3 regions of the Streptomyces sp. NPDC048002 genome follow, and region 1 is predicted to be linked to each of the others. Evidence: riboswitches for the same ligand, from Rfam matches in the RefSeq annotation. Region 1 holds a riboswitch; each other region holds the start of a gene.

Region 1 (2,251 bases):
GTGCAGAGGTTCGAGGAGTGCACCACGTGGCCCGGCAGGGCGGTCTGGTTCGCGGTGCGGTTGGCGGCGTCCTTGAAGGTCATCCAGCCGTTGCCGGTCTGCGCCAGGGTGCGCATCATCCGGCCGTACAGGTCACGGGCCGGGACGGTCCGGCGGGCGAGCCCGGCCGCCTCCGCCTCGCGGTACGCGGCGTCGAACTCCTCGCCCCACAGGTCGACCAGCTCGGGCACGTCCGCGGGGGAGAACAGCGACCAGTCCTGGTCGGCGTTGACCCGGCGCATGAACTCGTCCGGGATCCAGTGCGCGAGGTTCAGGTTGTGCGTACGGCGGGCGTCCTCACCGGTGTTGTCCCGCAGCTCCAGGAACTCCTCGATGTCGGAGTGCCAGGTCTCCAGGTACACCGCGGCCGCTCCCTTGCGCCGGCCGCCCTGGTTCACGGCGGCCACGGAGGCGTCCAGCGTCTTCAGGAACGGCACGATGCCGTTGGAGTGCCCGTTGGTGCCGCGGATCAGCGAACCGCGCGAACGGATGCGGGAGTACGACAGACCGATGCCGCCGGCGTGCTTGGAGAGGCGGGCGACCTGGTGGTAGCGATCGTAGATGGAGTCCAGCTCGTCCAGCGGCGAGTCCAGCAGGTAGCAGGACGACATCTGGGGGTGCCGGGTACCGGAGTTGAAGAGGGTGGGGGAGGACGGCAGGTAGTCCAGGCGGCTCATCAGGCCGTAGAGCGCGGAGACCTCGTCCACGGAACGCGCCGAGTCGTCCTCGGCGAGGCCGGCGGCGACCCGGAGCATGAAGTGCTGGGGCGTCTCGACGACCCGGCGGGTGATCGGGTGCCGCAGCAGGTACCGGCTGTGCAGCGTGCGCAGGCCGAAGTAGCCGAAGCGGTCGTCGGCGCCGGTGTCGATCAGCGCGTTCAGCCGGGCCGCGTGGGTCCGCACGAACGCGGCGGTCCGGTCGGCGACCAGCCCCTCGCGGTGCCCGACCGCGACGGACTCGGTGAAGGAGGTGACGCCCTGCGAGGCGGCCTCGGCGGCGATGGAGAGGGTCAGCAGCCGGGCGGCCAGCCTGCTGTAGGCGGGGTCCTCGGAGATGAGGCCGGCCGCGGCCTCCGTGGCGAGCTCGCGCAGCTCCGCCTCGTCGGCCCGAGCGGACCGGCCGCGCAGCGCCGCGGCGGCGACCCGGCCGGGGTCGGCGTCGGGGAGGTCGGCGGTCAGCTCGGTCAGGGTCCGCAGCAACGCGGTACCGGGACCGTCGGTCTGAACCAGGTCGGCTGAAGCCGGGTCGGCTGGCGCGATGGTCACGTGGGGCTCTCCCTCGCTCGGCACGGGGCCTTGCGGAGGACAGGCGGCAGCTCACGAGCGCACGGGGCGTCGCGCCCACCGGCCCATTCCACGAGGCCCGGACGTCGAAAGCGCACCGGCCGGGTGGCCGGGCGCGCTGTCGGCAGGTCCTCGGACTGACTCCTGCGCAGGCCGGTTCGGGGAACAGACATGCACAAGTACACCGTTGCGGGACAGTTCCGGATTCGCACCGGATTCCCCTGCGGCGGCAGCGAGCATGAGCATACATCTAGTGCCGGGGCGCGGTGGCACCCCCAGATGTTGTGTCGCGTCGGCTTCAGAGCGTCAACTGATAGGTGAGCAGAGTGAACTCGGGGTGCTCCGGCACGGGGTTCCAGTCGCGGTCCGGGGCGCGGGTGAAACCGAGCCGTCCGTAGATGCGGTGGGCGGTCCGCATCAGGGGCTGGGTGGAGAGCACCAGGCCGGTGCAGCCGGGCGTGGCGCGGGCGTGGTCGACGCAGGCCCGCACCAGGGCCTCGCCGACGCCCCGGCCCCGGGCGCCGTGGTCCACGGCGAGCATGCGGATCTCCGCCTCGCCGGGGCCGGCCAGATCGGCCATCGGTCCGCCGGCGCGGACGAAGGTGACGCCCCCGAGCGGCCGGTCCTGCTCCACGGCCGCCAGCACCAGCGCCGCGGCCGCCCGCTTGGCCACGTCCCGCAGCTCCCCGAGGTACCAGTCGCTCTCCCCGAAGGCCAGCAGCCCGTCCCGGAGATAGGCGCGGGCCGTGATCCCGCCCAGTTCCTCGTACTCGGCGGCGCGCGCCTCACGGATCAGGAAGTCCATGGGGTCGAGTCTGTACGACGACGGGCCGCCGGAACACCTGCTGTCCGGCGGCCCGTCCTGGGGGAGTCTCAGTGCAGCGGCGCCAGGTCCTTCTGCACGCCCGGGTCGCCCGCGTCCGCGGTGT
Region 2 (2,251 bases), on a different contig from region 1:
GAGCACCAGTAGCACGAGCGGGAAGGGCATCCGACGGGTGCGCCGGCCATCGGCGCCGCCGTCCCGCACCGCGGGGAGGGCGGACTTCGTGCCCTGCTCCTCGGTCAGTTCCGCCGCCTCACTCACTTGAAGCGGTCCGGGTGGATCTGGCGGGCCAGGGACTCCACCGCTGCGGGGACCCGGACGCCCAGCACCGTGGACGACAGGGGCAGCACGGCGAACCGCTCGTTCTTGATGGCGGGTACGTCCTTCAGGGCCGGGTTCGCCAGCAGGAACTTCTTCTTGTCCTCGACCGTCTGGTCGCCGTAGTCGTAGATGACGATGACCTCGGGCGCCCGTTCGGCGACCTGCTCGAAGGACACGTCACCGAACGCCTTGTCCAGATCGGCGAAGAGGTTCACGCCACCGGCCTGCTCGATCATCTCGTTGCCGATACCGGCCCCGCCGGCCGTGAACGCGGTCTTGTCACCGCTGTCGTAGACGAAGAGGTCCACCGGATCGACTCCGTCGAGCTTCTCCTCGACCGTGTCGAGGGTGGCGTGGAGTTCCTTCAGTTCCGATTCGGCGCGTTCCGAGACGCCGAAGATCTTGGCGACGTTGCGGATCTCCTGGTCCATCGTGGCCATCGTCACGGGGCCGGAGGGGCATTCCTCGATGTTCAGGTAGGAGTTGATGCCCGCGTCGGACAGGGCCTCGCGGCTGCGGCCGTCCTTCTCGTCGAAGGTGGAGGCGAACCCCCCGTACGCCAGGTCGGGTTCGGCCGCCAGCAGCGTCTCGAAGGACGGGTACTCCTTCGCGATGACGTCGATGCCGTCGTAGGCGTCCTGGTACTCGGGGAGGATCTCGTCGTCGAGGTAGGCCGTACCCACCATCGAGTTCTCCAGGCCGAGTGCCAGCATGACCTCCGTGGCGTGCTGGTTGAGCGACACCGCTCGCTCCGGGGGACGCTGATAGGTCGTCCTCACCCCGCAGTTGGACACCGTCACCGGGTAACCGTCGGCGGCGGCACCCTTCGGAGCGGCATCGTCCCGCGTGGCGCTCTCACCGCAGCCGGACATCAGCAGGGCCGCGGCTATCGCCGACAGCAGGGTCACAGGGCGCTTGCCCGTCATGGGGTGGGTCCTCTCACCGAGGGATGGCACGGGAACGGTCCGGATCACGGTCCGGGGCACGGCTGGGGGCACTCGCGTCGAGTGTCGACGACCGGGTAAGCGGCGTCGCCCCCGCTCGGCTACGGGGTCGCGACGGCAGCCGGAGCCGCTGAACGACCGCACCGGGTAGGTGGAAGCGGGGTCACAAGACGGAGCGGGGCAAGGGTACGGAGCCGCGGGAAACCGGGTGTCAGCGGGCGGCGCGCAACCCCCGCGGTCGACCACGGTACGCCGTGGCCGCAGGGCATCGAGCCGGGTCGCAACCCCTCCAAGGGCATCACTACACGCCCTCCTCTCCGGGGAAATCCGCCCCAGCTACGTCGAGGAGGCGACCGCGTGAGTCTCCTGGCTCTCGGGTCAAGGCTCGCCCCGGCCTTCCCACCCGCATCCGGGCAGTGGTCTGTTCGGGGTCCGCTCGCCGATCACAGTGGCGGGACCGCGCCGGATTCACACCGGCTTCCTCGTTCCGCCGTCGCCTTTGTCGCGAGCCATCATGGCACGTGGTCGGCCCGGTCCACCACGCCCGCCCGGCAACGGACCGGGGTGACACGCCCCACGCGAGCGCCGTGCGCACGCGACACGCGCCCCCGCCGTCCCTGCCCGTCAGCGGTGCCCCAGTACGTTCACCACCTGGCCGTTGGGGTCGCGCACGCAGAACCGCCGCACCCCCCACTCCTCGTCCTGCAAGGGATGAACGATCTCCGCACCGCTCTCCCGCACAGCCGCGTAGGCCGCGTCCACGTCATCCACCTCGACGCTGAGGTCCGGGGTGACGGGCGCGGTCTTGTCCTCGCCCATGAGACTGATCTGCGCGGTCGGGCTCGACGGCGACGCGAGCGTCATGATCCAGCCGTGGTCCATGACCTTCTCGAACCCCAGCAGCCCGTAAAACTCGCGGCTCTCCTCCACAGCCTCCGACCGGACATTGGGTACGACACGACGAACGGCCATCGACAACTCCAAGGCAACACAGATCGGGCGTTGAGCCTCAGGTTGAGGCTCCCCAGCAGTACTACGCCACAACGGCCGCCGCACGCACCGCAGATCCCGGACAAGGCCCACCACCACGTTCAGTGTCCACAATCCCCTTGCGCAATGGT
Region 3 (2,251 bases), on a different contig from region 1:
GAACGAGGCGAACACCCCGCCGCGGTCGATGTCGCCGACCACGACCACGGGCAGCCCCGCGTTGCGCGCTATGCCCATGTTCACGATGTCGGTGCGCCGTAGATTGATCTCGGCCGGCGATCCGGCACCCTCGCAGATCACCGCGTCGTAGTCGGCACGCAGCTCGGCCAGACAGTCCAGCACCGTGCCGAGGAGCCGCTGCTGCCGTCCGCCGTGGTAGCCGCGCGCGCTCAACTCGCCCACGGGCTTGCCCATCAGGACGACCTGACTGCTCTGCTCGCCGCCCGGCTTCAGCAGCACGGGATTCATCAGCGCGCTCGGCTCGATCCGGCAGGCCTGGGCCTGCATGGCCTGCGCCCGCCCGATCTCGGCCCCCTCGCGGGTCACGAAGGAGTTCAGCGACATGTTCTGCGCCTTGAACGGGGCCACCTTGACGCCCTGGCGCACCAGCCACCGGCAGATCCCCGCGGTGACCACGCTCTTCCCCGCGTCGGAGGTCGTCCCGGCGACCAGCAGTCCGCCCCCACTCATGACGTGCCCCCCTTCAGCGCGGCACGCGCCGCGACGCTGACGCCCAGGGCCAGCCATCCCACCCGCCGGGACAGCCGGACGGCCCGCTCGATGTCCGTGACCGCCACGGCCCGCCCCGGGCCGTTCAGCACCGGCCGGTGCTCGACACGTCCCCCGTACGACAGGGTCCCGCCCAGGCGCACCCCCAGGGCGCCGGCGAACGACGCCTCCACCGGCCCGGCGTTGGGGCTCGGGTGCTTGCCGGCGTCGGCGCGCCAGGCGCGTAGCGCACCCCGGGGATTCCCCCCGGCGGCGGTGGCCAGGGCGGCGGTCAGCCGGGCCCCCGGCCAGCCGGCGACGTCGTCGAGGCGGGCCGAGGCCCAGCCGTAGCGCCGGTAGCGGGGCGACTTGTGGCCGACCATGGCGTCCAGGGTGTTGACGGCCCGGAAGCCCAGCAGGCCCGGCACCCCGCCGACGGCCCCCCAGACCAGGGCGCCCACCACCGCGTCGGAGGTGTTCTCGGCGACGGACTCCACGACCGCCCGCGCGATCCCGTCGGCGTCCAGGGCCTGCGGGTCCCGCCCGCACAGATGCGGCAGCCGCGCCCGCGCGGCCTCCACGTCGCCGGACTCCAGGGCGCGCCCGACGCCCCGCGCCTCCCGGGCCAGTGAGGTGCCCCCCACCACGGCCCAGGTGGCGGCGGCGGTCAGCGCGACGGAGGCGGCGGGGGAGCGGCGGGCGGCCGCGGCGGCCAGTGAGCCCACGGCCACGGCACCGCCCGCGCAGACGGCGGTGTGCAGCGCGCCGCGGCCCCGGTCGTCCCGCCACAGCAGCCGTTCCACGGCACCCGCGGCGCGGCCGAACACGGCGACCGGGTGCCCGCGGCGCGGATCGCCGAGGAGCAGGTCACCCAGGAGGCCGGTGGCGGCGCCGTACGCGAAGACGCGATCGGCCCGCATCGGCTCAGCCGGCCGAGCGGTCGTTCGGAACCCGGGCGTCGCGCCGGGCGGAGAACCGGTAGAACCGGGAGAACCGGTCCTTGCACCTCGGGGGGCAGCCGCGCATGGCGATACGTCCTCACTCAGGGTGTCCGCGCCCTGGCTCGACTGGATGGGCGGTGAGAGTTCCTGGCTCCCGGGGGATTGCTACCCCGGTGACAGTGGCGGGACCGCGCCGGAGTCGCACCGGCTTCCTCTTCTGCCGCCCTACATGGCCCGGGCAGTCCACCACGGGTCCCGAAGGGCCGTCAACTTGCCTTTGACCTGCGAAGGGAGAGTGTGCTGTGGCCCACATCGGCAGGTCAGAAACCCGCCCTGTGGGGACGGCGTCGGACGCCGTCCCCACAGGGCGGGTGGAGGAGTGCGGGCCGGGTCAGGCCACGATCAGATAGATGCCGTAGCCCACCGCCGCCGCGCACGCGGCGAAGCAGGCGTACGCGCCGGTGACCGCGAGGGCGGCGGAGCCGCCCTGTTCCGCCGCGCGCTCGCGACGGGACAGGCCCTGGATGCCGAGGGTGAACAGGGCCACCAGCGCCACGGTGACCACGAGGCTGACGCCGAAGACGGAGCCGAGAGCCGCCCAGTCGATCTTCATGATGCTTCTTCCTTAACCGGGTGGGGGGTCAGACGGTGGCCTGCGACGGCGCCGGATCGCCGGCCGGGGCCGGGATGGTCGCCGCGAGGTCCTCGGTCACCGGGCCGGCCGGCGGCGGGGTCACCGCGGCCATCGCCTGGGTCACGAC

The links. Region 1 has a riboswitch for cobalamin ahead of AB0E07_RS31025 (ribonucleoside-diphosphate reductase subunit alpha). Riboswitches for the same ligand answer to the same signal wherever they lie in the genome.
Region 2: it holds a riboswitch for cobalamin, as region 1 does, so the genes downstream of both, AB0E07_RS33895 (ABC transporter substrate-binding protein) here and AB0E07_RS31025 (ribonucleoside-diphosphate reductase subunit alpha) in region 1, are expected to answer to the same signal.
Region 3: it holds a riboswitch for cobalamin, as region 1 does, so the genes downstream of both, AB0E07_RS19455 (cobalamin biosynthesis protein) here and AB0E07_RS31025 (ribonucleoside-diphosphate reductase subunit alpha) in region 1, are expected to answer to the same signal.

What each region holds. Positions count from the first base shown of each region.
Region 1 covers NZ_JBEZNL010000035.1:51,081-53,331, reverse strand. Annotated here, with positions in the region: gene AB0E07_RS31025 (ribonucleoside-diphosphate reductase subunit alpha) at 1-1,304, opposite strand, end outside; cobalamin riboswitch at 1,428-1,575, opposite strand; gene AB0E07_RS31020 (GNAT family N-acetyltransferase) at 1,621-2,127, opposite strand; gene mctP (monocarboxylate uptake permease MctP) at 2,196-2,251, opposite strand, start outside.
Region 2 covers NZ_JBEZNL010000043.1:30,215-32,465, reverse strand. Annotated here, with positions in the region: gene AB0E07_RS33900 (iron ABC transporter permease) at 1-30, opposite strand, end outside; gene AB0E07_RS33895 (ABC transporter substrate-binding protein) at 123-1,112, opposite strand; cobalamin riboswitch at 1,490-1,617, opposite strand; gene AB0E07_RS33890 (VOC family protein) at 1,755-2,102, opposite strand.
Region 3 covers NZ_JBEZNL010000014.1:108,698-110,948, forward strand. Annotated here, with positions in the region: gene AB0E07_RS19450 (cobyric acid synthase) at 1-531, opposite strand, end outside; gene AB0E07_RS19455 (cobalamin biosynthesis protein) at 528-1,469, opposite strand; cobalamin riboswitch at 1,611-1,754, opposite strand; gene AB0E07_RS19460 (hypothetical protein) at 1,882-2,103, opposite strand; gene AB0E07_RS19465 (inorganic phosphate transporter) at 2,132-2,251, opposite strand, start outside.